DNA from 3 places in the Psychrobacillus sp. FSL K6-1267 genome. Region 2 is predicted to be linked to each of the others. Evidence: a T-box and tRNA genes for the amino acid it is inferred to sense, from the RefSeq annotation. Region 2 holds a T-box; the other regions hold tRNA genes.
The links. The T-box of region 2 lies ahead of ileS (isoleucine--tRNA ligase). A T-box ahead of a tRNA ligase gene usually reads a tRNA of that ligase, here a tRNA-Ile.
Positions count from the first base shown of each region.

Region 1: it has a tRNA-Ile gene. The T-box ahead of ileS (isoleucine--tRNA ligase) is inferred to sense a tRNA for this amino acid. The anticodon was not compared.
Region 3: it has a tRNA-Ile gene. The T-box ahead of ileS (isoleucine--tRNA ligase) is inferred to sense a tRNA for this amino acid. The anticodon was not compared.

Region 1 is NZ_JBBOOR010000001.1:3,261,997-3,272,393, reverse strand. Features, by position in the region: rRNA gene MHB55_RS16875 (16S ribosomal RNA) at 224-1,778, shown strand; tRNA gene MHB55_RS16870 (tRNA-Ile) at 1,890-1,966, shown strand; tRNA gene MHB55_RS16865 (tRNA-Ala) at 1,982-2,057, shown strand; rRNA gene MHB55_RS16860 (23S ribosomal RNA) at 2,176-5,103, shown strand; rRNA gene rrf (5S ribosomal RNA) at 5,195-5,310, shown strand; tRNA gene MHB55_RS16850 (tRNA-Asn) at 5,319-5,393, shown strand; tRNA gene MHB55_RS16845 (tRNA-Ser) at 5,400-5,491, shown strand; tRNA gene MHB55_RS16840 (tRNA-Glu) at 5,521-5,595, shown strand; tRNA gene MHB55_RS16835 (tRNA-Val) at 5,618-5,693, shown strand; tRNA gene MHB55_RS16830 (tRNA-Met) at 5,840-5,916, shown strand; tRNA gene MHB55_RS16825 (tRNA-Asp) at 5,920-5,995, shown strand; tRNA gene MHB55_RS16820 (tRNA-Phe) at 6,018-6,093, shown strand; tRNA gene MHB55_RS16815 (tRNA-Thr) at 6,098-6,173, shown strand; tRNA gene MHB55_RS16810 (tRNA-Tyr) at 6,183-6,266, shown strand; tRNA gene MHB55_RS16805 (tRNA-Trp) at 6,276-6,349, shown strand; tRNA gene MHB55_RS16800 (tRNA-His) at 6,375-6,450, shown strand; tRNA gene MHB55_RS16795 (tRNA-His) at 6,486-6,561, shown strand; tRNA gene MHB55_RS16790 (tRNA-Gln) at 6,563-6,634, shown strand; tRNA gene MHB55_RS16785 (tRNA-Gly) at 6,641-6,715, shown strand; tRNA gene MHB55_RS16780 (tRNA-Cys) at 6,722-6,795, shown strand; tRNA gene MHB55_RS16775 (tRNA-Leu) at 6,827-6,908, shown strand; gene MHB55_RS16770 (potassium channel family protein) at 7,388-7,858, shown strand; gene MHB55_RS16765 (alkaline phosphatase family protein) at 8,059-9,624, shown strand; gene MHB55_RS16760 (hypothetical protein) at 9,796-9,930, shown strand; gene MHB55_RS16755 (threonine aldolase family protein) at 9,965-10,397, opposite strand, start outside.
Region 2 is NZ_JBBOOR010000001.1:1,354,763-1,365,159, reverse strand. Features, by position in the region: gene MHB55_RS06655 (RluA family pseudouridine synthase) at 1-675, opposite strand, end outside; gene lspA (signal peptidase II) at 675-1,151, opposite strand; gene ileS (isoleucine--tRNA ligase) at 1,465-4,227, opposite strand; T-box leader at 4,296-4,514, opposite strand; gene MHB55_RS06640 (DivIVA domain-containing protein) at 4,567-5,076, opposite strand; gene MHB55_RS06635 (YlmH family RNA-binding protein) at 5,171-5,959, opposite strand; gene MHB55_RS06630 (YggT family protein) at 6,132-6,392, opposite strand; gene MHB55_RS06625 (cell division protein SepF) at 6,410-6,892, opposite strand; gene MHB55_RS06620 (YggS family pyridoxal phosphate-dependent enzyme) at 6,889-7,578, opposite strand; gene MHB55_RS06615 (YlmC/YmxH family sporulation protein) at 7,653-7,892, opposite strand; gene sigG (RNA polymerase sporulation sigma factor SigG) at 7,981-8,763, opposite strand; gene sigE (RNA polymerase sporulation sigma factor SigE) at 8,853-9,560, opposite strand; gene MHB55_RS06600 (sigma-E processing peptidase SpoIIGA) at 9,560-10,397, opposite strand, start outside.
Region 3 is NZ_JBBOOR010000001.1:97,257-107,653, reverse strand. Features, by position in the region: gene MHB55_RS00570 (ATP-binding cassette domain-containing protein) at 1-423, opposite strand, end outside; gene MHB55_RS00565 (PLDc N-terminal domain-containing protein) at 420-617, opposite strand; gene MHB55_RS00560 (GNAT family N-acetyltransferase) at 703-1,272, shown strand; gene MHB55_RS00555 (EamA family transporter) at 1,292-2,197, shown strand; gene MHB55_RS00550 (alpha/beta hydrolase family protein) at 2,301-3,518, opposite strand; rRNA gene rrf (5S ribosomal RNA) at 4,252-4,367, opposite strand; rRNA gene MHB55_RS00540 (23S ribosomal RNA) at 4,547-7,474, opposite strand; tRNA gene MHB55_RS00535 (tRNA-Ala) at 7,591-7,666, opposite strand; tRNA gene MHB55_RS00530 (tRNA-Ile) at 7,683-7,759, opposite strand; rRNA gene MHB55_RS00525 (16S ribosomal RNA) at 7,867-9,420, opposite strand; tRNA gene MHB55_RS00520 (tRNA-Ala) at 9,556-9,631, opposite strand; tRNA gene MHB55_RS00515 (tRNA-Pro) at 9,647-9,723, opposite strand; tRNA gene MHB55_RS00510 (tRNA-Arg) at 9,730-9,806, opposite strand; tRNA gene MHB55_RS00505 (tRNA-Leu) at 9,823-9,911, opposite strand; tRNA gene MHB55_RS00500 (tRNA-Gly) at 9,927-10,001, opposite strand; tRNA gene MHB55_RS00495 (tRNA-Leu) at 10,019-10,103, opposite strand; tRNA gene MHB55_RS00490 (tRNA-Lys) at 10,127-10,199, opposite strand; tRNA gene MHB55_RS00485 (tRNA-Thr) at 10,206-10,281, opposite strand; tRNA gene MHB55_RS00480 (tRNA-Val) at 10,295-10,370, opposite strand; rRNA gene rrf (5S ribosomal RNA) at 10,397-10,397, opposite strand, start outside.

The sequences.
Region 1 (10,397 bases), 1.9 Mb from region 2:
TCAAACAACTTCGGTTGTATTGACGCAAAACAATTTTTGACATCATTTAATGATGATGCCAGCAAAACAAAATGAGCTTTTAAACTAGTTCTATTTTTTCTGGTTGACGAGACGTAGTGCAGTGCTAGGAAGCGAGTGAGCGAGAAAAGGAGCGTACTAACGTACGTGACTGACCGAGTAAGCGAAGCTGACAACGCAATGCGCTGTGTATCGCCAGCCAGCTATTATGGAGAGTTTGATCCTGGCTCAGGACGAACGCTGGCGGCGTGCCTAATACATGCAAGTCGAGCGAATGATGAAGAAGCTTGCTTCTTCTGATTTAGCGGCGGACGGGTGAGTAACACGTGGGCAACCTGCCCTGTAGATTGGGATAACTCCGGGAAACCGGGGCTAATACCGAATAATCCATTTCCTCACATGGGGGAATGTTAAAAGACGGCATCTCGCTGTCACTACAGGATGGGCCCGCGGCGCATTAGCTAGTTGGTGAGGTAACGGCTCACCAAGGCGACGATGCGTAGCCGACCTGAGAGGGTGATCGGCCACACTGGGACTGAGACACGGCCCAGACTCCTACGGGAGGCAGCAGTAGGGAATCTTCCACAATGGACGAAAGTCTGATGGAGCAACGCCGCGTGAGTGAAGAAGGTTTTCGGATCGTAAAACTCTGTTGTGAGGGAAGAACAAGTACGAGAGTAACTGCTCGTACCTTGACGGTACCTCATTAGAAAGCCACGGCTAACTACGTGCCAGCAGCCGCGGTAATACGTAGGTGGCAAGCGTTGTCCGGAATTATTGGGCGTAAAGCGCGCGCAGGCGGTCCTTTAAGTCTGATGTGAAAGCCCACGGCTCAACCGTGGAGGGTCATTGGAAACTGGGGGACTTGAGTGCAGAAGAGGAAAGCGGAATTCCAAGTGTAGCGGTGAAATGCGTAGAGATTTGGAGGAACACCAGTGGCGAAGGCGGCTTTCTGGTCTGTAACTGACGCTGAGGCGCGAAAGCGTGGGGAGCAAACAGGATTAGATACCCTGGTAGTCCACGCCGTAAACGATGAGTGCTAAGTGTTAGGGGGTTTCCGCCCCTTAGTGCTGCAGCTAACGCATTAAGCACTCCGCCTGGGGAGTACGGTCGCAAGACTGAAACTCAAAGGAATTGACGGGGGCCCGCACAAGCGGTGGAGCATGTGGTTTAATTCGAAGCAACGCGAAGAACCTTACCAGGTCTTGACATCCCGCTGACCGGCCTAGAGATAGGCTTTTCCCTTCGGGGACAGCGGTGACAGGTGGTGCATGGTTGTCGTCAGCTCGTGTCGTGAGATGTTGGGTTAAGTCCCGCAACGAGCGCAACCCTTGATCTTAGTTGCCAGCATTCAGTTGGGCACTCTAAGGTGACTGCCGGTGATAAACCGGAGGAAGGTGGGGATGACGTCAAATCATCATGCCCCTTATGACCTGGGCTACACACGTGCTACAATGGACGGTACAGAGGGTCGCAACCCCGCGAGGGTGAGCTAATCCCATAAAACCGTTCTCAGTTCGGATTGTAGGCTGCAACTCGCCTACATGAAGCCGGAATCGCTAGTAATCGTGGATCAGCATGCCACGGTGAATACGTTCCCGGGCCTTGTACACACCGCCCGTCACACCACGAGAGTTTGTAACACCCGAAGTCGGTGGGGTAACCCTTTTGGGAGCCAGCCGCCGAAGGTGGGACAGATGATTGGGGTGAAGTCGTAACAAGGTAGCCGTATCGGAAGGTGCGGCTGGATCACCTCCTTTCTAAGGATATATTCGGAATACAGATTTTTATCTGTATCTTAACGTTTTGCAGTTCAGTTTTGAATGTTCATATTTATATTAACATTTTTAATAGATATGGAAATTCAAAGAGGGCCTATAGCTCAGCTGGTTAGAGCGCACGCCTGATAAGCGTGAGGTCGATGGTTCGAGTCCATTTAGGCCCACCATACCTTTTTAATTTCGGGGCCTTAGCTCAGCTGGGAGAGCGCCTGCCTTGCACGCAGGAGGTCAGCGGTTCGATCCCGCTAGGCTCCACCATTAAAAATATAATTGTTCTTTGAAAACTGGATAAAACGACATCAAAAAAAGAAACAAACGCAAGATATTCAAATTGTGATCACTTACGTGATTGCAAGTGTAGTACTTTTAACTTTTAGGTTAAGTTAATAAGGGCGCACGGTGGATGCCTTGGCACTAGGAGTCGACGAAGGACGGCACTAACACCGATATGCTTCGGGGAGCTGTAAGTGAGCTTCGATCCGGAGATTTCCGAATGGGGAAACCCACTGCCCGTAATGGGGCAGTACATTTGCGTGAATACATAGCGCATCTGAGACACACCCAGGGAACTGAAACATCTAAGTACCTGGAGGAAGAGAAAGAAAATTCGATTCCCTGAGTAGCGGCGAGCGAAACGGGAAGAGCCCAAACCAAGAGGCTTGCCTCTTGGGGTTGTAGGACACTCTATACGGAGTTACAAAAGAATGAGTTAGATGAAGCGACCTGGAAAGGTCCGCAGGATAGGGTAAAAGCCCCGTAGTCCAAAATTCATTCCCTCCAGAGTGTATCCTGAGTACGGCGGAACACGTGAAATTCCGTCGGAATCCGGGAGGACCATCTCCCAAGGCTAAATACTACCTAGTGACCGATAGTGAACCAGTACCGTGAGGGAAAGGTGAAAAGCACCCCGGAAGGGGAGTGAAATAGACCCTGAAACCGTGTGCCTACAAATAGTCAAAGCCCGTTAACGGGTGATGGCGTGCCTTTTGTAGAATGAACCGGCGAGTTACGATTACATGCGAGGTTAAGTTGAGAAGACGGAGCCGCAGCGAAAGCGAGTCTGAATAGGGCGAATGAGTATGTGGTCGTAGACCCGAAACCAGGTGATCTACCCATGTCCAGGATGAAGGTAAGGTAACACTTACTGGAGGTCCGAACCCACGCACGTTGAAAAGTGCGGGGATGAGGTGTGGGTAGCGGAGAAATTCCAATCGAACCTGGAGATAGCTGGTTCTCTCCGAAATAGCTTTAGGGCTAGCCTCAAACGTTAGAATCTTGGAGGTAGAGCACTGTTTGGACTAGGGGCCCATCCCGGGTTACCGAATTCAGACAAACTCCGAATGCCAATGATTTATGTTTGGGAGTCAGACTGCGAGTGATAAGATCCGTAGTCAAGAGGGAAACAGCCCAGACCACCAGCTAAGGTCCCAAAGTATTTGTTAAGTGGAAAAGGATGTGGCGTTGCTTAGACAACCAGGATGTTGGCTTAGAAGCAGCCATCATTTAAAGAGTGCGTAATAGCTCACTGGTCGAGTGACGCTGCGCCGAAAATGTATCGGGGCTAAACAAATCACCGAAGCTGTGGATTGATACCTTTGGTATCAGTGGTAGGAGAGCGTTCTAAGGGCGTTGAAGTCAGACCGGAAGGACTGGTGGAGCGCTTAGAAGTGAGAATGCCGGTATGAGTAGCGAAAGATGGGTGAGAATCCCATCCACCGTATGACTAAGGTTTCCTGAGGAAGGCTCGTCCGCTCAGGGTTAGTCGGGACCTAAGTCGAGGCCGATAGGCGTAGACGATGGACAACAGGTTGATATTCCTGTACCACCACCCCACCGTTTGAGTGATGGGGGGACGCAGTAGGATAGGGTAAGCGTGCTGTTGGTTATGCACGTCCAAGCAGTGAGGTGTGAGTGTAGGCAAATCCGCACTCTGTAACATTGAGCTGTGATGGCGAGGACTTAGTCCGAAGTTCCTGATTTCACACTGCCAAGAAAAGCCTCTAACGAGGTGGGAGGTGCCCGTACCGCAAACCGACACAGGTAGTCGAGGAGAGAATCCTAAGGTGAGCGAGAGAACTCTCGTTAAGGAACTCGGCAAAATGACCCCGTAACTTCGGGAGAAGGGGTGCTCTTTTGGGTGTATAGCCTAGAAGAGCCGCAGTGAATAGGCCCAGGCGACTGTTTAGCAAAAACACAGGTCTCTGCAAAACCGTAAGGTGAAGTATAGGGGCTGACGCCTGCCCGGTGCTGGAAGGTTAAGAGGAGTGCTTAGCGCAAGCGAAGGTGCGAATTGAAGCCCCAGTAAACGGCGGCCGTAACTATAACGGTCCTAAGGTAGCGAAATTCCTTGTCGGGTAAGTTCCGACCCGCACGAAAGGCGTAACGATCTGGGCACTGTCTCAACGAGAGACTCGGTGAAATTATAGTACCTGTGAAGATGCAGGTTACCCGCGACAGGACGGAAAGACCCCGTGGAGCTTTACTGTAGCTTGATATTGAATTTTGGTGCAACTTGTACAGGATAGGTAGGAGCCTTAGAGCCCGGAGCGCCAGCTTCGGAGGAGGCGTCGGTGGGATACTACCCTGGTTGTATTGAAATTCTAACCCATACCCGTAACCCGGGTAGGAGACAGTGTCAGGCGGGCAGTTTGACTGGGGCGGTCGCCTCCTAAAGTGTAACGGAGGCGCCCAAAGGTTCCCTCAGAATGGTTGGAAATCATTCGAAGAGTGTAAAGGCAGAAGGGAGCTTGACTGCGAGACCTACAAGTCGAGCAGGGTCGAAAGACGGGCTTAGTGATCCGGTGGTTCCGCATGGAAGGGCCATCGCTCAACGGATAAAAGCTACCCCGGGGATAACAGGCTTATCTCCCCCAAGAGTCCACATCGACGGGGAGGTTTGGCACCTCGATGTCGGCTCATCGCATCCTGGGGCTGTAGTCGGTCCCAAGGGTTGGGCTGTTCGCCCATTAAAGCGGTACGCGAGCTGGGTTCAGAACGTCGTGAGACAGTTCGGTCCCTATCCGTCGTGGGCGTAGGAAATTTGAGAGGAGCTGTCCTTAGTACGAGAGGACCGGGATGGACACACCGCTGGTGTACCAGTTGTTCTGCCAAGGGCATCGCTGGGTAGCTATGTGTGGACGGGATAAGTGCTGAAAGCATCTAAGCACGAAGCCCCCCTCAAGATGAGATTTCCCATTACGCAAGTAAGTAAGATCCCTCAAAGACGATGAGGTAGATAGGTTCGGGGTGGAAGCGTGGCGACACGTGCAGCTGACGAATACTAATCGATCGAGGACTTAACCAAATTGTTTGTTTCCATTAATGATGTCTTTTATCCAGTTTTGAGTGAACAACTCAGTAGGGTTTCCATACAACTTGTATTGAAAGCCGACAAGTCTAGTGATGATGGCGAAGAGGTCACACCCGTTCCCATACCGAACACGGAAGTTAAGCTCTTCAGCGCCGATGGTAGTTGGGGGTCTCCCCCTGCAAGAGTAGGACGTCGCTAGGCGATATTATTCCGAAGTAGCTCAGTGGTAGAGCAATCGGCTGTTAACCGATCGGTCGTAGGTTCGAGTCCTACCTTCGGAGCCATTTCTAGGAGAGCTGTCCGAGTGGCCGAAGGAGCACGATTGGAAATCGTGTAGACGGGTAACACTGTCTCAAGGGTTCAAATCCCTTGCTCTCCGCCAGATAGATTTCTTCTTTACATAAATATAATGGCCCCTTGGTCAAGCGGTTAAGACACCGCCCTTTCACGGCGGTAACACGGGTTCGAATCCCGTAGGGGTCACCATTTAAATTAAAACCAGCATTATGGAGGATTAGCTCAGCTGGGAGAGCATCTGCCTTACAAGCAGAGGGTCGGCGGTTCGAGCCCGTCATCCTCCACCATTATAAATTTTCAACACTTATTATTGTCGCGGGGTGGAGCAAATCGTTTCACGAAGAAAGCGATTAACGTCGACGCAAGCGTAGCGTGGAAGACGTAAAATTCACTAATTGCGTAGTTGATTTAAATTTCAACACTTTCTTATTGTCGCGGGGTGGAGCAGTTCGGTAGCTCGTCGGGCTCATAACCCGAAGGTCACAGGTTCAAATCCTGTCCCCGCAACCAAATGGTCCCGTGGTGTAGCGGTTAACATGCCTGCCTGTCACGCAGGAGATCGCCGGTTCGATCCCGGTCGGGACCGCCATTTATCTTTAAAATACATATGTGGCTCAGTAGCTCAGTCGGTAGAGCAAAGGACTGAAAATCCTTGTGTCGGCGGTTCGATTCCGTCCTGAGCCACCATTATGCCGGAATAGCTCAATTGGTAGAGCAACTGACTTGTAATCAGTAGGTTGGGGGTTCAAGTCCTCTTTCCGGCACCACTCACCAGTGGAGGGGTAGCGAAGTGGCTAAACGCGGCGGACTGTAAATCCGCTCCTTAGGGTTCGGCGGTTCGAATCCGTCCCCCTCCACCAGTTTTTAATAGGGGCATAGTTTAACGGTAGAATAGAGGTCTCCAAAACCTTTGATGTGGGTTCGATTCCTACTGCCCCTGCCAAATAATAAGTTAACTTTGAATAATGGCGGTTGTGGCGAAGTGGTTAACGCACCGGATTGTGATTCCGGCATTCGTGGGTTCAATTCCCATCAGTCGCCCCATATTCCTTTTAGTTAGCTCTTTTTTTTATTCTGTGGCGGTCGTGGCGAAGTGGTTAACGCACCGGATTGTGATTCCGGCATTCGTGGGTTCAATTCCCATCGGTCGCCCCATTGGGGTATAGCCAAGCGGTAAGGCAACGGATTTTGATTCCGTCATGCCCTGGTTCGAATCCAGGTACCCCAGTTTTTTGCGGAAGTAGTTCAGTGGTAGAACACCACCTTGCCAAGGTGGGGGTCGCGAGTTCGAACCTCGTCTTCCGCTCCAAATTAAGGCGGCATAGCCAAGTGGTAAGGCACAGGTCTGCAACACCTTTATCACCGGTTCAAATCCGGTTGCCGCCTCCAATTTTTAAAAAGTATTTACTGCCTTCATTATGCCGGTGTGGCGGAATTGGCAGACGCGCGGGACTCAAAATCCCGTATCTTCGGATGTGTCGGTTCGACCCCGACCACCGGTATCTATTATGAAATATCACTTACAATTTGATATTTTGACTAAAGCTTATGAATGCTGTTACCGCAGCTTTTGTAAGCTTTTTTTATATTCTCATTCATGATTATTTTTTAATAGTTTCCATTGATTTTAATTTTTTTACTTATGTCTTACACAGACGTCACAAGCTTTCTCATCTTCTATCCTCAGTTCTTTTATTTCATTAGAATAATCCCTTGAGAGTCATTTCAATGTCTTTATGTCCTATACGATCACTTACTTACTAAATTAATACTTTATTATACATATGTACACTAGCATGCAAATATCTTAATCCATGAATTGAGAATGCATCTCTATTCCGTTTCCTATATTAATTAATTTGTATATATTTTGTATTCGATTGACAAGATAGTCATATCGACATTAATTATATTCATTATTGAGGAATTCATACAACTAAAACTGAATGAACTAGAGAGACGATAAGAGAGGGATAGATGTATGTTTTCCACGATACTAATGGGATTGACGATTTTATTTATGGTAACAAACTTATACTATTTCTTTTCAGGTCGTAAGTATAAGAAAAGTTATTTTCAGTCAACTTTATTCCAAAAACTATTTTTTACTATGCTTGGCATTACCTTTGGATTTGCTGTTCTTTATTATTTATTGTCCATGGAAGGGGATGTAGTAAGAGTTAGTACTGAAGAGGGGAAAGATGGAGGAGAAAATTTTTGGGATTATCTCTATTTCAGTGGAGTCACCATATTATCAGTAGGTTATGGGGACTTGGTACCTGTCGGAAAGGCGCGATTCTTTGCACTTATACAAGCAGCCATCGGTCTTTTGTTGCCAACCGCATTTTTTATCAGAGCTTTGGGTGAAAAGGAAGATAGCCCTGGGGAAAGCACAAAAAACGAAAAAGAAGGTGAGCAAAGCAATGGCGGTGATGGAGAAAAAGGTAGTTGAAGCGGATGAACAATTTTGATTCTTATAAAGATAAATCAACCGGTGAAGGTGTTTTCTTTTTATGTTTGATTTATATAAATGGATGTCGATGAATATTTTTACATACTTTCTGACTAAACATGAGTTTTTAACATTAAACAAGCATGTATTCATTTGTAAATCACCATACTAAAGCTACGAATGGAAGATAGGTGACTACAGTGAAGAAAACAATACTCATCATATTAGCTTTATTGCTTGTTATATGCGGAGGCCTTGTATTGAGTATTTCTATGTCTCCGACAAAAAAGCTTAATGAAGTAAAGATAGCAGCAACCAAAAAGCCGGTGGTTCTTATTGTTGTCGATTCTTTAATGACTGAGCCGCTACAAGAAGCAATGAAAGAGGGGAAGGCACCTGCTTTCTCATTTTTAACAAAGAACGGTGATTTTTATCCAGAGTTTATTAGCTCTTATCCAACTATGTCAGTTACGATTGATAGCACCTTGTTGACGGGAACATATGCAGACCGACATAAACTACCAGGATTGATATGGTTTAAAAAGGATGAGAATCGTATGATTAGCTATGGGAGTGGTATAAGGGAAATGTGGGATAACGGGATAAAGCATGTGGCAGCGGATAGTGTTATTCACCTGAATGAATCGCATCTAAGTAAAGATGTTTTTACGATTCACGAAGAACTTGCGAACGCCAAAATGCAATCTGCTTCCATCAATGGTCTCTTATATAGGGGAAGCATTCCCCAAAAATTAAATGTCCCTAAGCTTCTTTCTTTTGCAGATTTATTGCCAAAAGAACTAGAGGTGAGTGGTCCAATGATTTTGTCGCTCGGTGCCTTATCTCAATATAATCCAGAGAACGACAAATATAAATACAGCTGGAAACGAATGGGTGTTAATAATGATTTTACCGTAAATGAGATGACGTACTTAATTGAACAAAAGAAGCTTCCTCCGTTTACACTCGCTTATCTTCCGGATGCTGATGCTTCCATACACAAAAAAGGTCCTACTGATAGTACAGCGATTGAAAAGGCTGATCAAGCGATCCAGGAAATGCTCGGTAGTTTTGGATCTTGGGAAGAGGCCATTCAAGAGGTAACCTGGATTGTCCTTGGTGATAGTGGACAATCATCAGTTAAGGAAAAGAAGGAAATGGGTTTAATCGATTTGAATGATTTGTTAAAGGGTTACACATTCTGGGAACGTGGAAAAGAAAATGTGCAGCTGGCAATCGCAATCAATGAACGGATGGCCTATATTTATTTGCAGGATGAACAGATTCCTTTTACTGAGGTAGTAGATATTCTCAAAAAGGATGAGCGAATCAGTTTTATTGCATGGAGTGATCAGCAAACGAATCATGTCGTGAGCGCAAGTGATAAAGAATTCACCTTTTCGCCAAACGGACCTTATATTGATGAATATAAGCAGTCGTGGCAGTTGGATGGGGATATGTCTATTTTAGATATAAAACCGGATGAGCATGGAACTATACTCTATCACACGTATCCTGATGCGTTAGCAAGGCTACACGGAGCGCTTCACTCGCAAGAAGGCAAAGTTATTATAGTAGATGCAAAGCCATCTTACGAATTTATTGAAAAACAGAGTCACGATCATGCAGGTGGAGGAGCGCATGGGTCACTCCACCAGGTAGATTCTGTTGTTCCCCTGGTGATTGCTGGTGAGACAGAAAAACCCCCTTCTAATCGTCTTGTGGATGTAAAGGAATGGGTTATAGAATTGTTGGGTGGCTCTTAAGTATGGAGCCACTTTTTTTCTGATGCTTCTTTTAAATCCAAATTCTTCAGTAGTAATCATTCAACCTTAATGTAAGTATAAATATGAAATAACATAATTAGGAAGTTTTATTTTTCTAAAATAGGGAATAACATATCTAGACGCGATAAACATGAAAGTGAGGAATTTAAAATGATTAAAACATACAATTTTATTATTGAAGGAAAAATTATCGAGGTACATGCAACTTCCAAAACAGAAGCTGAAAGCAAGGCAAACCATATATATGAAGAACTAAAAACAGAGCAATTTCAACAGCAACAATAAAGAACTCTCAACTAAGCGTTGAGAGTTTTTTATATTATTTCATTTCTTCTCTTAAGCTATCGAATAATTTGTCTATTAGATTCTTAGGGATTTCTAAGCAAGAATCTCCGATACTAAGTTCAAAAGTACAGCTATCCCCATCTTGCTTGCTTAGATAGCTTGTAATCCCTATATGGTTAGCTAACTGTACTTTCGCCAAGATAGCTGCTATTTCTTCTTGGTTACGCTTAAAATGCACATGAAACATATTTGAAACTGGTACCTCTGGAATTGTATAAATATCCTTACAGTCATTAAATAGCTTTGCGAGCTCCATTGCACTGTTATAATATTGTTCCATATTATTTGCTCGTTTATCAAAATAATAGTCAGCTGATAGAATATAAGGATATAAGCTTATGAGCGTTCCACCATAACGTTTTCTCCAGACTTTAGAGTTCTCTATGAAATCCTTATCACCGGCTAGT
Region 2 (10,397 bases):
TTCCACTAAAGTGAATTTGTTAAAACGTTCTAAAACACGGAAATGTGTTACAGCATGCTTACCGTTATCCACAACCGCCATGTTTTGACGCTCTTTTTTATCACGAGCAATCGGCGCATCAATTGTTCCTTTATCATGCGCGATATGTCCATGAACAAGTGCAGTGTATTTACGAGTAACTGTTTTCTTTACTAGCTGATCAACTAACGAAACATGGGCAACATCGTTTTTAGCAACCATTAGAAGGCCAGTTGTATCTTTATCAATACGATGGACAATTCCTGGGCGCAAAACTCCATTGATACCTGAAAGGTCCTTAATTTGATGCATTAGACCATTAACGAGCGTACCACTTAGATGACCAGGAGCAGGATGAACAACCATACCTCGTGGCTTGTACACTACCACTACATCCTCGTCTTCATAAACGATTTCAAGATTCAAGTTTTCTGCAACTATATCTAGCTCAACCGCTTCTGGTGGAGTTACTACAATTACATCGCCCTCTTTTACCTTGTAGCTTGTTTTTGCAGGCTCATTGTTGACTAAAACACTACCATCTTTTATAAAATTTTGAATTTGTGTACGAGACCAATCTGTTTCAAAAGAGGCAATTGCTTTATCAATTCTCTCTTTTTCCTGGTCCTTTTCAATAATAAACGTTAATTCTTCCATTATTTCACCTTTTTCTTTTCAGCTCGTTCTTCTCGTAGTATAAAAATAATTACAACCACAACTCCTAATGTTAGGGCAGCATCTGCAATATTAAAAATCGGAAAATCATAGTTAACAACCGGAATGAGTACATCTACAAAATCGACTACTTCACCTTTCCAAAGTCGATCTATAAAGTTTCCAATTGCTCCTCCTAATAAAAGCATTAATCCTACTTGAAAAAGAGGTTTCCCTTTTGCTTCCTTATGAAAGTAATAAATAATCGCAACAATCACAACTACAGTGATAACTGCAAAAAAACCTATTTGTCCTTGTAGCATACCCCATGCAGCACCACGATTACGATGTGAAAGCAGTGCAAAGTATGGGTCCCAAATCATAATTTGTTCACCAAGCGTCATATTTTTAACAACAAGCCATTTTGTCCATTGATCTAATGCAATGACAAATGCTGCTAGTCCATAAAATTTCCACACATTAATTCCCCCGATAATCAAATAAGCCTTAAAGACCTCTCTACGTTTGTTGCAGTGAATATTATATCCACCCACTAATTATTTAAAAAGATTTTTGCTGAATAATATTAAACAATCTACAATAGTTTACCATAGAAACCTATCCTACGTAAAAGAGCATCTATGATTTACAAAAGAAAAAATTAATTCTTTTATCTATTATTCAAACTTTTAGTGTAATTCATATTCATGTGATCTATCTTTCTAATCAAATGCTCTGTCTTAATTTTTTTAAAAAAGTGGCCCTATTTAGCATAGGGCCACTTTGTATATATTATACGTAATGTTTTTCTACTACTTCTGCACAGCGAGAGCAAAGTGTCGGGTGAGCTTCACTTTCTCCTACTGTTTCAGCAATAGTCCAGCAACGCTCACATTTTTCTCCGTCTGCTTTTTCAACTACAACGGATGAATTTTCAAGCACTAAACTGTTTGCTGGTGCTTCAGATTGAGAACCACCTAAAACAAACTTAGATACGATAAACAGTTGCGCGAAATCAATTGCGTCTGTGTCGAACAACGCTTTATATTCATCACTAACATACAACGTTACTTTTGCTTCTAATGATTTACCAATTGTTTTCGCATTACGAGCTTCCTCTAATGCTTTTAATACATCATCACGTAATCCCATGATTTTTTCCCATTTTGGAGCAAGTGCTTCAAATGCAGGATAGTCAAGAGCTTCTGGCATATCTGTTAATTGAACACTTTCTTCCTTCTCAAACTCCAAATAAGCCCAAAGCTCATCTGCTGTATGTGGAAGTATTGGTGTCAATAATTTTAATAAAGCAAGAAGTGTATCATACATCACAGTTTGCATTGCACGACGATCTTTGTCATCTGTTCCGTAAATATAAACAACGTCTTTAGCGATATCAAGATAGAATGAGCTCAATTCACCAGAAACAAAGTTATTAACAGTGTGATAAACTGTAGCAAAATCATAACGGTCATAAGCAGCTCTTACCGTTTTGATAACCTCTTGTAATTTCATATACATATATTGGTCTACTTCACGTAAGTTCTCAAATGCCACACGATCACTTGTTGGATTAAAGTCGCTAATATTCCCGTGTAAGAAACGAAGCGTATTACGGATTTTACGATAGACTTCTGTAACTTGTTTAATGATTGCATCAGATACACGAACATCCGCTGTATAATCTACAGATGCAACCCATAAACGTAGAATATCAGCACCTAATTGATTCATTACTTTAGCAGGGACTACAACATTCCCTAATGATTTACTCATTTTTCGACCATTACCGTCTAAAATGAAGCCGTGGCTTAATAACCCTTTGTATGGAGCATGACCATACATTGCAGTACTCGTAATTAGAGAAGAGTTAAACCATCCGCGATATTGGTCAGATCCTTCTAGATATAAATCTGCTGGGAATACTAAATCATCACGTTCCTCTAAGACACCATGGTAGGAAGAACCAGAGTCAAACCAAACGTCCATAATATCTGTTTCTTTTGTGAAAATTCCATTTGGACTATGTGGATGTGTGAACCCTTCAGGAAGTAACTCTTTTGCTTCTCTTTCAAACCAAATATTTGAACCATACTCACGGAATAGATTTGATACATGAGAGATAGTCTCTTCTGTTAAAATTGGTTCGCCGTCCTCTGCATAAAATACTGGAATTGGCACACCCCATACACGCTGACGAGAGATACACCAATCTCCACGATCACGAATCATATTATACAGACGAGTTTCTCCCCATGCTGGTGTAAATTTAGTATTGAGGATAGACTGCAATAATTCATCTCTGAAAGCCTCAATTGATGCAAACCATTGAGGAGTTGCACGATAGATAACAGGTTTTTTCGTACGCCAGTCATGTGGATATGAGTGAGTAAAGAATGTAAGCTTCTCTAATGCTCCTACTTTCTCTAATGCCTCAGTAATTGCTTTGTTTGCTGTATCATAGAATAGCCCTTCGAAGCCTGGTGCCTCAGCTGTCAGTACCCCACGCTCGTCAACAGGACAAAGCACATCTAGACCGTAAGCTTTTCCTACGTAGAAGTCGTCTTCCCCGTGGCCAGGTGCTGTATGAACACAGCCAGTACCTGATTCAGTTGTAACATGCTCTCCAAGGATTATTAAAGAGTCACGGTCATATAATGGGTGCTTAGCAACTAGACGATCCAATTCTTGACCAAGAATTGTTCGTTCAATAGAGTATTCTTCCCATCCTAGCTCAGCTGCTACAGATTCTGCTAAGTCTTTTGCAATTACATATTTGTTCCCTTTTGTTAGTACTACTGCGTATTCTACTCGTGGATGTAATGAAATTGCCAAGTTTGCAGGAATGGTCCAAGGAGTAGTAGTCCAAATAATGAACTTTGTCCCTTCTTCTAAAACACCCTTGCCATCTGTTACAGCAAAGCTAACATAAATAGAAGGAGATTTTTTGTCTTGGTATTCAATCTCAGCTTCTGCAAGGGCAGATTCACTTGAAGGTGACCAATAAACAGGCTTCAATCCTTTGTAGATGTAACCTTTCTTAGCCATAGCACCAAATACTTCAATTTGTCGCGATTCGAATTCAGGCTTTAATGTTACATAAGGATTATCCCAATCTCCACGAACGCCTAAACGTTTAAACTGTGATCGTTGGTTGTCAATTTGTTGGTATGCATAATCCTCACATAGCTTTCTAAATTCAGCCAGTGATAATTCCTTACGTTTAACACCTTTGTTAGTTAGAGCTTGTTCAATTGGTAGTCCATGTGTATCCCAACCTGGAACATAAGGAGCATGGAAGCCTGTCATCGATTTGTGACGAACAATCATGTCTTTAAGAACTTTGTTTAAAGCATGCCCAATATGAATATCACCATTCGCATACGGTGGGCCATCATGTAGAACAAAGAATGGACGCCCTTCCGTTCTTTCTAAAACTTTTTTATAAATATCCTGTTCTTCCCATTTTGCTTGGATATCTAACTCTTTCACTGGTAGATTTCCACGCATAGGAAAATCTGTTTTTGGCATTAATAGTGTGTCTTTGTACTCCATTTTTCTTCCTCCTTTGTTTTTCGCAGGTGCTGGTATAATTCATGGAAAATAAAAAAACCCCTCATCCCAAAAGGGACGAGAAGTTATGCTCGCGGTACCACCCTACTTGCGATCACTAAAAGTAACCGCCGCTTAGTATGTCGTAACGGGACATAATCCGAAGACACTTAAAAATTCAGTATCCTTGCTCCAAAGTGATCCACTAAAACGTTTCATTGCTTGAGCTCACACCATCCTCAAGTCGCTTTACAGAAATCATTTTTAGACGTCTTTTTCAATGCATATATATATGATATGAAATTATTATAGGAAATGTACGACCATCAGTCAAGAAATCTCTTATTCCTCTGTAGCAGAAATACGATCTACAGCTGTTGTATCTACATCATACTCCATCAAATGATTCCAGTCATCAGTATTAATAAGATCTAGTTGTGCCTCTACAAGCATTTTAAATCGATTTCGGAAAACTTTAGACTGTTTCTTCAACTCTTCAATTTCTAAGGCTATTTTTCGAGCTTTAGAAAGAGCTTCGTTGACAATACGATCTGCATTTTTCTCTGCTTCTTTTACTATGAGCTTTGCTTCTTTTTGTGAGTTGCGTCTAACTTCCTCAGCAGCCTCTTGCGCAACTACAATAGACTTATGTAAGGTTTCTTCTATAGACGTGAAATGACCAACCTTTTCACTGGAGGACTTTAATTTGAGCTCTAACTCTTTTTTTTCTTTGATAAGTATTTCTAAGTCCTTCATAATCTGATCAAGAAATTCATTTACTTCATCTTCATTGTAACCTCTAAATCCCTTACTGAACTCCTTGTTATGTATATCAAGTGGTGTTAGTGGCATCCTATCCATCTCCTTTACATACTAATGTTCTTCCCTCTATTATACATTTCAGACTGGTTGAATACATCTAAATTTCAAATTAAATTTAAGAAAATTATTTTTTTGGCTCTATTCTACCAATTTGAAGTCTTATTTTGTCTTTTTTGGTTCTTCCCTCTATCATCAATAATTTTATGCGACCAAATCCACGAATAGAAATCATATCTAGCTCTTGTAATTCCATAGACGGTTGGTCTTTTTCAGTCCAATTGACCTTTACTTTACCACTTTGAATAAGAGAAGCAGATTTTTGTCTAGATATATTGAAAATAGATGAAATAACAGTATCTAGCCTTAAAGAACTCACCGTGTGATTTTCTGATACCCATTCCTCGTGTTGTCTGAAATAATTGGAAGAGTCATCTACTACTTCGATATGAACCTTCACTTTTCCAATCCCAACAAAATTCGCCCTCACATAATCTAAAACCTCTGTAGCAACAACAAATTGAATCGAGCCTTCCTCCACTCGAATGTCTCCAAATTTACTCCGGTCAATTCCTAGGGACATCATCGAGCCAAGCACGTCTTTATGCTTTAAGGTAACAAACTTTTGAGGATATTTTACTTCAACTACAGTCATATTATAATCTTCTTCTGTTGGTTCAAAATATGACGGATATAGAAGTACTCTTCTTCTTTCAGCATCTTCTAATGCTCCTGCTGCACTTGACTCAATAGAATCATATTGTCCGCGCACAGAATTTAAAATAAACTGCTGCCTAGGATCTAGAAAATCAGTTAGCCTTGGAGCATAACGATCTTCAACTTCGCGCATCATATTAGTGGTTTGTTCAATAAATGGTTGCTCTTCTTTTCTAAAATGCTGTAATAGATGTTCCATACTGCTGAGACCTCGCTGAAATTTATAGTAAGAAAACACGCTAGCATCCTTGCAGGGATACTTTTCCAATAAGACATGGATCAAAGTCTTTGTTTACCCTTTAAGCGCGCTTGGCATTGGTTTTATCGATAAGAGCCACTTGCTCCTACAAAAAAACCTCACTAATGTGAGGTTAAATGAATTGACCTAAAGATAAAATTCCTCTCATAGCTATATTTAAAACAAAAATAGCTACAATCGGAGAAATATCAATCATACCGATTGGTGGAATGATTTTGCGAAATGGCTCTAAATAGGGCTCACATATTTTCCCTAAAAACTGCCCTATTGCAGATTCACGCACATTGGGTACCCACGACATAAAGATATAAATAATCAATGCAAATGAGTATATTTGTACTAATTGAGCTAACAAAACTAATATTAAATCCATTGTAAGTAACTCCTCTATTAATCTAGATCGTTATAGTAATAATCTGAAATCGAACCTGCAACTTCTACGGAATCAGGAGCACATAGGAAAATATCTGTTCCAATTCGTTGAATGTCTCCACCTAAAGCATATACTGTTCCACTTAGAAAGTCGATTATTCGGATTCCTTGTTCCTTATCGATTCGTTGCAAATTAACTATAACGGCTTTTTTATTCTTTAAATGCTCAGAAATATCTTGCGCCTCCGCATATACTCTTGGCTCGATTAAGATTACCTTAGAGGATTTTTGCATATTTTGTATACTTACAAGATTGGTTGCAGCAGTTTCCTTAGGAGCAGTATTGAATTTTCGTTCCTTAGCGTAAGACTTAACAGGCTGTTGTTTTATTTGTTGAGGTTCTACAGGCTGCTGCTGTGGTCTTTGCTGTTGTTGTGGAACAGATGTATCTTCATCCTCTTCTAAATAGAAAAAGTTTTTTACCCAATTTTTCATACTCATTCATCCTCCTTGTCTTTACCGACTAATGCAGTTCCTATTCTTACAAATGTTGCTCCTTCTTCAATAGCAATTTCATAATCTCCAGACATACCCATAGATAATTCTGTACAAGGAGCATGAGGCTGTTGTTTTGCAGCTATTCTCGTTTGTAGCTTTTTTAAATCACTGAAAACCTGTCTTATAAGCGAATCATCATCCGTATTAGGTGCCATTGTCATAAGACCAACAACACGTATTCGAGAATAGTCTTTAAGTTCATCAATAAATAACTCGGCTTCTTCTAAAGAAAGGCCATGCTTAGACTCTTCCTTCGAAACATTTACCTGAACAAAGCAATCTTTCACTGTGCTTGCTCTTTTTTCAATTTCGTCAGCTAAGCTTTTCCGGTCTAAAGAGTGCAAGTAATCTATCTCATTAATAACCGATTTTACTTTTCTAGTTTGTAAAGAGCCTATGTAGTGCCATTTAACATCAGCTGAAATAGCTTCAATTTTTTTCATTAATCCTTCTGGTCGATTCTCACCAAGATGTAAAATTTCATTTTGTATAACTTCCTCTGTCCGCTTTACAGAAACTTCTTTTGTAACTGCGATCAGAGTTACATCCTTTATATTTCGATTAGCTCGTACGCAAGATTTTTCTATATTCTTTTGGATACTGATTAAATTACTTTTAACATTTGACATATAAAACCAACTCTTCATCTTTTGTTTTGTTCATTGTATCAATGAAATGGCGTTTTATCAATAAAGAACAGTACCTATTCTCGGTTTTTTGAAACGATTATTACATCTTTTCCAATTATCGCTATATTTTGTATGTCAATTTTTTTAGTTTCTCTTTTTTTATTAAAAAATGTGGGGTATGCCCCATTAGTTTCCACTATAAAAGAAGTTATAAAACCTGTTTCTTTGTCTATTTCAGCGTCTACTATAAACCCTAGCAATTGGCCGGAGTTTGCCTCGATGACTTCTTTTTGCTGTGCATCTGAAAATTTCATCAGTTCCCTCCCTTTTTCTTAGTATATTCATGAAAATAGAAAAAAACGCTTTTTCGAATGAAGAAAAAGCGTCAATTTGTTTTTTAAGTTACTTTGGATTTAACTGGCTTTGAATAGTAGATAACGCACTTTTTTCTAAACGTGATATTTGAGCCTGGGATAATCCCAAGTCTGTAGCTATTTCTGTTTGGGTAGCACCAAAATAAATTCTCTTCGTTAGAATTTTTCGCTGTCTAGAATCTAAATTCTGAAAGCTTTCCTTTACGGTGAAATATGTTACCCACTGATCTTCCGATACATCATTATCACATAATTGGTCCATCATATAGATAGCATCTCCCCCATCACTAAAAATAGGTTCTTGTAGGGAAACAGGGTCTTGAATAGCGTCTAAAGAAAGTAATATATCTTCAACAGGAATTTCTAATATTTTTGATAAATCTTCTAATGTCGGTTCTTCCAGATGTTCGTTAATATATTGTTCTTTCGCTTTCATCGCCTTGTAAGCGATATCTCTTAAAGAACGAGAAACACGTACAGAATGATGGTCACGTAGATGCCTTTTTATCTCCCCTATAATCATAGGCACCGCATACGTAGAAAACCGAACATTATGTTTTAAATCAAAATTTTCAATGGACTTAATTAATCCTATACAGCCGACTTGAAACAAATCGTCCGCCTGTTCTCCTCTATATGCGAATCGTTGAACTAGACTTAAAACTAGTCTTAAATTACCCATAACTAATTCATCTTTAACTGATTCTTCTCCACCCTGTAAACGTATAAATAATGCTTTCATTTCTTCATGGGATAGTAAAGGAAGCTTTGATGTGTCAATGCCGCATAATTCTACTTTTGTTCTCGTCATAGTTCTTCCTCCGGACTTTTTAATAGTTCTTAGTCAGTTTGTCCTGAGGTTAAAAGATTATTCCGAGCTCGGCTATCCAATTTCACCCATTAGGCGATTGGCTCGTTCAACACTTCTTTTAAATCTAATATGATTTTTTTCTCTAAACGTGATATATATGACTGTGAAATTCCGAGATGATCCGCAACCTCTTTTTGTGTCATTTCCTCTTGTCCATTGAGTCCGAATCTGCATTGCATAATATATTTCTCTCGATTTCCCAATAAGTTAATTGCTTCAAAAACATGCTGTCTCTCTAATTTTTTTTCTACATCCTCGATGATTAAATCCTCGCTTGTACCTAAAATATCAGATAGTAATAATTCATTTCCATCCGAATCAGAATTCAATGGTTCATCAAAGGAAACCTCTGATTTCATACGATTTGTTTTTCTTAAATGCATGAGAATTTCGTTTTCTATACATCTAGAAGCATAGGTAGCCAGTTTAATTCCTTTATCTAAATTAAATGTTTCAACTGCTTTTATAAGACCAATTGAACCAATGCTTATCAAATCTTCTATGTTAGTGTTTGTTTGATCAAACCTTCTTGCAATATATACAACTAATCGTAAATTTCTTTCGATTAATACGTCTCTAGCATGCTCATCTCCATCCATAAAGGCTAACAACATTTCACGTTCCTCATCTCTCGTCAATGGTTTTGGCAGCGACTCACTTCCACCAATATAATGGACTCCCTTTCTTTTAAACGAGAGAATCCAAAAGTAAAATCGACGTAGCAAATTTAATATCATTATTTAACACTCCTTTTTTTAAGATGATAGTAAGTGGAACTATGCAATATCCCATCTGCTTCATGAGGAAATTTGTCCTTGCCTCTAGTTAAAACAATATAACCTTTTGGTAATGGTTGATCGTTAACAATCCATTCTTCATATTTAATACCTATAACCCACGACTTCTCTTTCTGCACTGTAGCAATCGGTATTAAACGTACTTTGCTGGCATATTCTTTTGGAAGCATATCCAAACCTTTGTAATGCGTACTATCCCAGCTATTAATCACTTCATAAAGAATATCTGGAAGGATTGGTTTGAGAGCTTCTGCGGCTATAAAATGTACTGGATCATTAGAAAGAGGCTCCGTGCATACGTTTCCCGAATCGATAAATAATATGAGTTCTTTAGTTTGATCGAATAGCCTGATGCTTGAAGGATAAATAAGTTCTCTTTCCGTTTGTGAGATATGAAGGTGCAATACATGTTTAGTAAGAAGGTATAGACCACCTGTAGCAATAACTGCATAGTTAAGAATCATGAATGAATTGCTAGCGTTACTGTACATAGGGGCAATGGCTGTAAGTAATCCACCTGCAAAAATACTTGCGAGTAAAGTTAATGTAATAGCCTTGACGATTTGTGTCCTTTTTTTCCAGAATGCTATTCCTATCATGAGAAAGAAAGTTAAAAATAGCGTACTGAAATGATTTGAAAAAACAACTGTTATCACTCCCGCAACAAAGGCCGACAGAAGCAGGTATCTTTTTTGGTTTTCAATCCAGCCAATTCTGTTTGCAAACGCTAAAACGGTATAGTTGAAAAATGTGTTTGTTGCAATCATAACTTCTGCG
Region 3 (10,397 bases), 1.3 Mb from region 2:
TAATCCTAACCTTTGTTTCATTCCACCAGAAAATGTTCCTATTTTTTTCTTCTTTGCTTTTTCTAAACCTACAAAATCTAATATTTTCTCTGCTTCTAATTTGGCCGTTCTCGTCTCTATCCCACTTAATTTTGCTGTCATCTCGGTAAACTCAAGTGCTGTGAGCCACGAAAAAAATTTAGGATACTGGGGTAAAAAACCAATCATGCTCCTAAGATCACTCTTATTTCCATCTAACTTAATATCACCAAATGTTGGCTCCACAAGACCTGTCAGCATAGAGAGAGTAGTCGTTTTACCCGCCCCATTAGGCCCAATCAAAGCAGTAGAAGTATTTTTCATCAATGAAAAGGATACATCTCGAACTACTGTTTCTCTTCCATATTCTTTTGTTAGTGATTCTACGCTTAATAATATTGTCATTCGTTACGTCTCCCCACTATAAAATATAAAATAGAACCTAATATTCCAGATATTAATATAATTATTGCCCATAGCCACTTAGGACCATTTGTTGCATATATTCTTATAAGGTCAATAAAGGCTACCAACATTAAAATGAATTGTAAAATAATAATTGGTAATACTAATTCCCAAGGTATAGTTGAAAAATTCAATATAGTTCCTCCTTTTTAATTCCTACCTTTATAAAAGAAAGGTTTCATAAATTATGTTATAATAAAAAATTGGGGGGTGAATTGAATGGAAACTATTATAAGAAAAGCTAAAAGAGAAGACGCCGAAGCCTCAGTTCCGCTGATCATGGAGGCAATCGGAGATATTTCTATGCAAATGACTGGTGAAACTGAAGAATCAGCAATTACCCAGGAATTCATTCACTTATTTACTCAAACCAGCAATCGTCATTCATTTTTAAATACATACGTTGCAGAAATGGAAGGTCAAGTTGCTGGAGTTCTAGTTTTTTATACTGCTGAACAAGCAGTTACTTTGGATGCTAATTTAGAGAAGTATCTTTCAGCCAAAAGTGGAACACAGGTTACAATCGATAAAGAGACGTTACCTGGAGAATGGTATATAGATACTGTAGTCGTTGATCCAACCTATCGTGGACATGGGATTGGAACGAAACTGTTAAATTTTGCTGAACAAGTAGTTAAAAATAACGGTGGCGGGAAACTCTCCTTGAATGTAGAAACTGAGAAAGAGGCTGCAATACGCTTATATAATCGTCTAGGATTTGAAAATGTTTGTCCTTGGACCATTATCGGCGAGCCTTTCTATCACATGGTGAAAACGGTAGGCCCCTGATTGAAGGAGAAGCAAGGTTATGAAATTATGGATTTACCCATTAATGGTTGTCTTCGCAGCCAGCTGTTATGGGACCTTATCAACAATGGTGAAGTTAGCAATTGGACAAGGATATACAGCTTCTGAAGCTGTTTCCAGTCAATATATTGTTGGTTTCCTATTAGCATTACTCATCTACATGGTTACACAAAGAAAAATACCACGCCTTTATGGCGGGTTTAAAATTGTACTGTTAGCAGGTATTTTTACAGCAACTACGGGTATTGTCTATGGACAAGCTCTTATATATTTACCAGCCTCTCTAGCAGTAGTCATGCTCTTCCAGTTTACTTGGATTGGCACATTGATTGATTGTATTATAAGAAAAAGATTACCTTCTCGAGCAGAAGTTATCTCTCTTATTATTTTATTTGCTGGTACTTTACTAGCTGCAGGTGTACTAGACGTCGATTTAAGTGGAATCGACTGGAGAGGCTGGGTTTATGGTTTCGCAGCCGCGGTATCCTTCTCACTTAACATGAACATCAATACTAAACAAGTAGAGGGAATGAATACTACTACTCGTCTGCTATGGGTTTCCTTTATCGCTGCTTTGATGATTTCGGTTTTCCAAAGCCCAGAAATTATGTGGAATGGGAAACTTTTCACAGAATCTCTTCTTTTCTTGGGACTAGGCTTAGGATTACTAGGTATCATTATCCCAATTTATTTCTTCGTAATTGCTGTACCAAAAGTAGGCGGTGCAGTTTCATCTATTTTAAGTGCTATGGAATTGCCAGTTGCTGTTATGGTATCCGTACTTGTTCTAAGTGAAGCTCTTACCTGGCTACAGGTACTAGGAATCGTTGTCATATTGATAGGTATGTGTATACCTACAATTGCAGACATCCGAAGAAAACAAAAACAACAGAAGGCTATATTTTAACTTGAAACGCTGAACTACTAGTTCAGCGTTTTTTTTATGATAAGAAAAGATTTAGGAATAGCTTTCTATCACTCATTTACTTAAGGTAGATACCTTCATTTTCTTATTTAATAAACTTAAGGATTCCTTCAACCAATCCATCTGCTAGCGGGAGGCTCGGATCTGTATATGTTGCCATATTTCCTGCTTCATCGTCTGGGGATTCCTTTAATACATGATTCATTTTCTCAATGATCAATAGTTCAGAATCTCCCTTTGCTTGATGTAAAAGTTTTGCATCGTTACTTGGAACTTGCATATCTAATGTACCGTTCACGATTAATACTCTTGAATCTAATTGTTGAATTTGTTCAGCTGGATTGTATTGTAACCATGAAATCGTATATGGTTGAACAGACGGACGAAATATGCTTTGTAATTCATTAGAGACTTCATCCACCTGTTGACCTTGCTTAAGCTTTTCTAATATTTTTTGAGATTCCTCCATAAGATTATTTGGTAACTGAGCGCTTAATTGCTCTTTTAATATCTCATCTATTGGTCTTCCCGCACCTGCTAGTGATATAAATATAGAGGCTTCTACCTCTTTTGCAGCAACCATACCTATAAGAGATCCTTCACTATGACCTATGAAGCCTATATCACTAAAGCGTTCGTCATCTTTTGCAAAGTTTGCCCAAGCTTCTGCATCTTCAATATAGTGATGAAATCTTAGTTCTTCTTCCTTTGTGGCAAGATCAATGTTTTGTCCTACTCCTCTTTTATCATAGCGTATGCTAGCAATTCCCTCTGCTGCTAGTTCTTCTGCAATCATTTTTAAGCTATTATTTTTCCCTGCCATAACTAAGGAGTTTCCATTACGATCGGTGGGTCCTGAACCTGCAAGAATAATCATAAGCGGAAAAGGTCCTTCCCCCTCTGGAACTTCTATTTGACCAATCATTTTGCCACCCATTACTTCAATTTCTTCTAAATGCTCAGCAGTTCCTTCAAGTTCATTTACTTTGCTCAATTCAAACGGGAACGACTGCCCTTGTTGTGTAAACGTCCCTGCGATTTTTTCATTCTCCAGCTTTCCTAGAAAGGATATCTTTTGTCCCGGCAGCGGCATGTTAAAAGTAATATCAGTATCGTTTAGAGTAATATTGGTAAGCGGATGATCATTTAAACCCTGGATAGGGATACTAATACTACCTTTTTCTTTTGTAAACTGTATAGTGATTGGTAACGGCTGATTAGGCACATTAATAGATCCTTCCCAAATCCCTTCTACAGTCTCTAAGGAAACAGTTTTCTTTGATTCATCCTTACCTTTGGACACATCGTTCACCTCCTGTTTGTTACTACAAGCTGAAAGTATTATAAAAAGAAATATTAAAGTTAATATAAGGCCCTTTTTATTGATTATTTCCATCCCCCGTCTGTTCTATTTTAAGTATAACAGAAGTGCATAAAGGAGTAAATATTTTAATTGTAGTTTAAAATAATTATTAAAATTATTCATCATAAGCTTAAAGGGTTTAAATTTGCATGTTCCTTGGGCTGCGAAAACAGATGGGTGTGGCAGATTTCTTCGTCAGCCGCAGTCGATGGTTCTCGCGTATGCTATACGCTCCGAGCCTCTCTTCCTTGCTTCCTTGAACTCTTTGCCGCCCCTCTGCTTTCTCGTACACTTGCTTAGTTAGGAATGGTTAGTACCTTCGGCACTTCTAATTTCTTTATAGAACAAACAAAAAAGCCGTCACCGATTTCTCGGTAACGACTTTTTCCAGTGCCCAGCGACGTCCTACTCTTGCAGGGGGACCCCCAACTACCATCGGCGCAGGCTGCGAAACCAGATGGACGGCAGATTTCTTCGTCAGCCGCAGTCGATCGGTTCTCGCGTATACTATACGCTCCGAGCCTCTCTTCCTTGCTTCCTTGAACTCTTTGCCCCTCTGCTTTCTCGCACACTTGCTTAGTTAGGAATGGTTAGGTGCCTTCGGCACTTCTAATTTCTTTATAGAACAAACAAAAAAGCCGTCACCGATTTCTCGGTAACGACTTTTTCCAGTGCCCAGCGACGTCCTACTCTTGCAGGGGGAGACCCCCAACTACCATCGGCGCTGAAGAGCTTAACTTCCGTGTTCGGTATGGGAACGGGTGTGACCTCTTCGCCATCATCACTAGACTTTTCGGCTTTCAATCCACTGCGCATTGCGTTGTCAACTTCGCTCGTTCAGTCAGTCACGTACGTAAGTACGCTCCTTCCTTCGCTCACTCGTTTCCTAGCACTGCTTGTGTTTTGAAATCCTCTTGAGTTGTTCACTCAAAACTGGATAAAAGACATCATTAATGGAAACAAACAATTTGGTTAAGTCCTCGATCGATTAGTATTCGTCAGCTGCACGTGTCGCCACGCTTCCACCCCGAACCTATCTACCTCATCGTCTTTGAGGGATCTTACTTACTTGCGTAATGGGAAATCTCATCTTGAGGGGGGCTTCGTGCTTAGATGCTTTCAGCACTTATCCCGTCCACACATAGCTACCCAGCGATGCCCTTGGCAGAACAACTGGTACACCAGCGGTGTGTCCATCCCGGTCCTCTCGTACTAAGGACAGCTCCTCTCAAATTTCCTACGCCCACGACGGATAGGGACCGAACTGTCTCACGACGTTCTGAACCCAGCTCGCGTACCGCTTTAATGGGCGAACAGCCCAACCCTTGGGACCGACTACAGCCCCAGGATGCGATGAGCCGACATCGAGGTGCCAAACCTCCCCGTCGATGTGGACTCTTGGGGGAGATAAGCCTGTTATCCCCGGGGTAGCTTTTATCCGTTGAGCGATGGCCCTTCCATGCGGAACCACCGGATCACTAAGCCCGTCTTTCGACCCTGCTCGACTTGTAGGTCTCGCAGTCAAGCTCCCTTCTGCCTTTACACTCTTCGAATGATTTCCAACCATTCTGAGGGAACCTTTGGGCGCCTCCGTTACACTTTAGGAGGCGACCGCCCCAGTCAAACTGCCCGCCTGACACTGTCTCCTACCCGGGTTACGGGTATGGGTTAGAATTTCAATACAACCAGGGTAGTATCCCACCGACGCCTCCTCCGAAGCTGGCGCTCCGGGCTCTAAGGCTCCTACCTATCCTGTACAAGTTGCACCAAAATTCAATATCAAGCTACAGTAAAGCTCCACGGGGTCTTTCCGTCCTGTCGCGGGTAACCTGCATCTTCACAGGTACTATAATTTCACCGAGTCTCTCGTTGAGACAGTGCCCAGATCGTTACGCCTTTCGTGCGGGTCGGAACTTACCCGACAAGGAATTTCGCTACCTTAGGACCGTTATAGTTACGGCCGCCGTTTACTGGGGCTTCAATTCGCACCTTCGCTTGCGCTAAGCACTCCTCTTAACCTTCCAGCACCGGGCAGGCGTCAGCCCCTATACTTCACCTTACGGTTTTGCAGAGACCTGTGTTTTTGCTAAACAGTCGCCTGGGCCTATTCACTGCGGCTCTTCTAGGCTATACACCCAAAAGAGCACCCCTTCTCCCGAAGTTACGGGGTCATTTTGCCGAGTTCCTTAACGAGAGTTCTCTCGCTCACCTTAGGATTCTCTCCTCGACTACCTGTGTCGGTTTGCGGTACGGGCACCTCCCACCTCGTTAGAGGCTTTTCTTGGCAGTGTGAAATCAGGAACTTCGGACTAAGTCCTCGCCATCACAGCTCAATGTTACAGAGTGCGGATTTGCCTACACTCACACCTCACTGCTTGGACGTGCATAACCAACAGCACGCTTACCCTATCCTACTGCGTCCCCCCATCACTCAAACGGTGGGGTGGTGGTACAGGAATATCAACCTGTTGTCCATCGTCTACGCCTATCGGCCTCGACTTAGGTCCCGACTAACCCTGAGCGGACGAGCCTTCCTCAGGAAACCTTAGTCATACGGTGGATGGGATTCTCACCCATCTTTCGCTACTCATACCGGCATTCTCACTTCTAAGCGCTCCACCAGTCCTTCCGGTCTGACTTCAACGCCCTTAGAACGCTCTCCTACCACTGATACCAAAGGTATCAATCCACAGCTTCGGTGATTTGTTTAGCCCCGATACATTTTCGGCGCAGCGTCACTCGACCAGTGAGCTATTACGCACTCTTTAAATGATGGCTGCTTCTAAGCCAACATCCTGGTTGTCTAAGCAACGCCACATCCTTTTCCACTTAACAAATACTTTGGGACCTTAGCTGGTGGTCTGGGCTGTTTCCCTCTTGACTACGGATCTTATCACTCGCAGTCTGACTCCCAAACATAAATCATTGGCATTCGGAGTTTGTCTGAATTCGGTAACCCGGGATGGGCCCCTAGTCCAAACAGTGCTCTACCTCCAAGATTCTAACGTTTGAGGCTAGCCCTAAAGCTATTTCGGAGAGAACCAGCTATCTCCAGGTTCGATTGGAATTTCTCCGCTACCCACACCTCATCCCCGCACTTTTCAACGTGCGTGGGTTCGGACCTCCAGTAAGTGTTACCTTACCTTCATCCTGGACATGGGTAGATCACCTGGTTTCGGGTCTACGACCACATACTCATTCGCCCTATTCAGACTCGCTTTCGCTGCGGCTCCGTCTTCTCAACTTAACCTCGCATGTAATCGTAACTCGCCGGTTCATTCTACAAAAGGCACGCCATCACCCGTTAACGGGCTTTGACTATTTGTAGGCACACGGTTTCAGGGTCTATTTCACTCCCCTTCCGGGGTGCTTTTCACCTTTCCCTCACGGTACTGGTTCACTATCGGTCACTAGGTAGTATTTAGCCTTGGGAGATGGTCCTCCCGGATTCCGACGGAATTTCACGTGTTCCGCCGTACTCAGGATACACTCTGGAGGGAATGAATTTTGGACTACGGGGCTTTTACCCTATCCTGCGGACCTTTCCAGGTCGCTTCATCTAACTCATTCTTTTGTAACTCCGTATAGAGTGTCCTACAACCCCAAGAGGCAAGCCTCTTGGTTTGGGCTCTTCCCGTTTCGCTCGCCGCTACTCAGGGAATCGAATTTTCTTTCTCTTCCTCCAGGTACTTAGATGTTTCAGTTCCCTGGGTGTGTCTCAGATGCGCTATGTATTCACGCAAATGTACTGCCCCATTACGGGCAGTGGGTTTCCCCATTCGGAAATCTCCGGATCGAAGCTCACTTACAGCTCCCCGAAGCATATCGGTGTTAGTGCCGTCCTTCGTCGACTCCTAGTGCCAAGGCATCCACCGTGCGCCCTTATTAACTTAACCTAAAAGTTAAAAGTACTACACTTGTAATCACGTAAGTGATCACAATTTGAATATCTTGCGTTTGTTTCTTTTTTGATGTCGTTTTATCCAGTTTTCAAAGAACAAAATTATTTCGTTGGTGGAGCCTAGCGGGATCGAACCGCTGACCTCCTGCGTGCAAGGCAGGCGCTCTCCCAGCTGAGCTAAGGCCCCGAAATAAAAAAAGGTATGGTGGGCCTAAATGGACTCGAACCATCGACCTCACGCTTATCAGGCGTGCGCTCTAACCAGCTGAGCTATAGGCCCTCTTTGAATTTCCATATCTATTAAATGTTAATATACATGAACATTCAAAACTGAACTGCAAAACGTTAAGATACAGATAAAGATCTGTATTCCGAATATATCCTTAGAAAGGAGGTGATCCAGCCGCACCTTCCGATACGGCTACCTTGTTACGACTTCACCCCAATCATCTGTCCCACCTTCGGCGGCTGGCTCCCAAAAGGGTTACCCCACCGACTTCGGGTGTTACAAACTCTCGTGGTGTGACGGGCGGTGTGTACAAGGCCCGGGAACGTATTCACCGTGGCATGCTGATCCACGATTACTAGCGATTCCGGCTTCATGTAGGCGAGTTGCAGCCTACAATCCGAACTGAGAACGGTTTTATGGGATTAGCTCACCCTCGCGGGGTTGCGACCCTCTGTACCGTCCATTGTAGCACGTGTGTAGCCCAGGTCATAAGGGGCATGATGATTTGACGTCATCCCCACCTTCCTCCGGTTTATCACCGGCAGTCACCTTAGAGTGCCCAACTGAATGCTGGCAACTAAGATCAAGGGTTGCGCTCGTTGCGGGACTTAACCCAACATCTCACGACACGAGCTGACGACAACCATGCACCACCTGTCACCGCTGTCCCCGAAGGGAAAAGCCTATCTCTAGGCCGGTCAGCGGGATGTCAAGACCTGGTAAGGTTCTTCGCGTTGCTTCGAATTAAACCACATGCTCCACCGCTTGTGCGGGCCCCCGTCAATTCCTTTGAGTTTCAGTCTTGCGACCGTACTCCCCAGGCGGAGTGCTTAATGCGTTAGCTGCAGCACTAAGGGGCGGAAACCCCCTAACACTTAGCACTCATCGTTTACGGCGTGGACTACCAGGGTATCTAATCCTGTTTGCTCCCCACGCTTTCGCGCCTCAGCGTCAGTTACAGACCAGAAAGCCGCCTTCGCCACTGGTGTTCCTCCAAATCTCTACGCATTTCACCGCTACACTTGGAATTCCGCTTTCCTCTTCTGCACTCAAGTCCCCCAGTTTCCAATGACCCTCCACGGTTGAGCCGTGGGCTTTCACATCAGACTTAAAGGACCGCCTGCGCGCGCTTTACGCCCAATAATTCCGGACAACGCTTGCCACCTACGTATTACCGCGGCTGCTGGCACGTAGTTAGCCGTGGCTTTCTAATGAGGTACCGTCAAGGTACGAGCAGTTACTCTCGTACTTGTTCTTCCCTCACAACAGAGTTTTACGATCCGAAAACCTTCTTCACTCACGCGGCGTTGCTCCATCAGACTTTCGTCCATTGTGGAAGATTCCCTACTGCTGCCTCCCGTAGGAGTCTGGGCCGTGTCTCAGTCCCAGTGTGGCCGATCACCCTCTCAGGTCGGCTACGCATCGTCGCCTTGGTGAGCCGTTACCTCACCAACTAGCTAATGCGCCGCGGGCCCATCCTGTAGTGACAGCCGAAACCGTCTTTTAACATTCCCCCATGTGAGGAAATGGATTATTCGGTATTAGCCCCGGTTTCCCGGAGTTATCCCAATCTACAGGGCAGGTTGCCCACGTGTTACTCACCCGTCCGCCGCTAAATCAGAAGAAGCAAGCTTCTTCATCATTCGCTCGACTTGCATGTATTAGGCACGCCGCCAGCGTTCGTCCTGAGCCAGGATCAAACTCTCCATAATAGAGAACTTAAAAAGCTCATTTTGTTTTGCTGGCATCATCATTAAATGATGTCAAAAATTGTTTTGCGTCAATACAACCGAAGTTGTTTGATGCTATATGTCTTAACGTTTTGCATGTTCAGTTTTCAATGTTCATGGTGGAGCCTAGCGGGATCGAACCGCTGACCTCCTGCGTGCAAGGCAGGCGCTCTCCCAGCTGAGCTAAGGCCCCAATATTATAAATAACTGGTCGGGAAGACAGGATTCGAACCTGCGACCCCTTGGTCCCAAACCAAGTGCTCTACCAAGCTGAGCTACTTCCCGTATATATGGCGCGCCCGGCAGGAGTCGAACCCACAACCTTCTGATCCGTAGTCAGACGCTCTATCCAATTGAGCTACGGGCGCTAATGTTTCATAAAAGTGGTGCCGAGGACCGGAATCGAACCGGTACGGTAGTCACCTACCGCAGGATTTTAAGTCCTGTGCGTCTGCCAGTTCCGCCACCCCGGCACTTTGATGAATCTTTGGAGCGGAAGACGAGGTTCGAACTCGCGACCCCCACCTTGGCAAGGTGGTGTTCTACCACTGAACTACTTCCGCTCGGTTATTAAATTAAATGGTGCGGGTGAAGGGAGTCGAACCCCCACGCCTTGCGGCGCTAGATCCTAAGTCTAGTGCGTCTGCCAGTTCCGCCACACCCGCATATTTATTTCACAAAAAGTGAATGAGCCATGTAGGATTCGAACCTACGACCCTCTGATTAAAAGTCAGATGCTCTACCAACTGAGCTAATGGCTCGAAAAATGGTGCCGGAGAAAGGACTTGAACCCTCAACCTACTGATTACAAGTCAGTTGCTCTACCAGTTGAGCTACTCCGGCAGGAGTAAAGTTATGGTGGAGGATGACGGGCTCGAACCGCCGACCCTCTGCTTGTAAGGCAGATGCTCTCCCAGCTGAGCTAATCCTCCTGGGTAATATTAATTTCTTATTGCAAG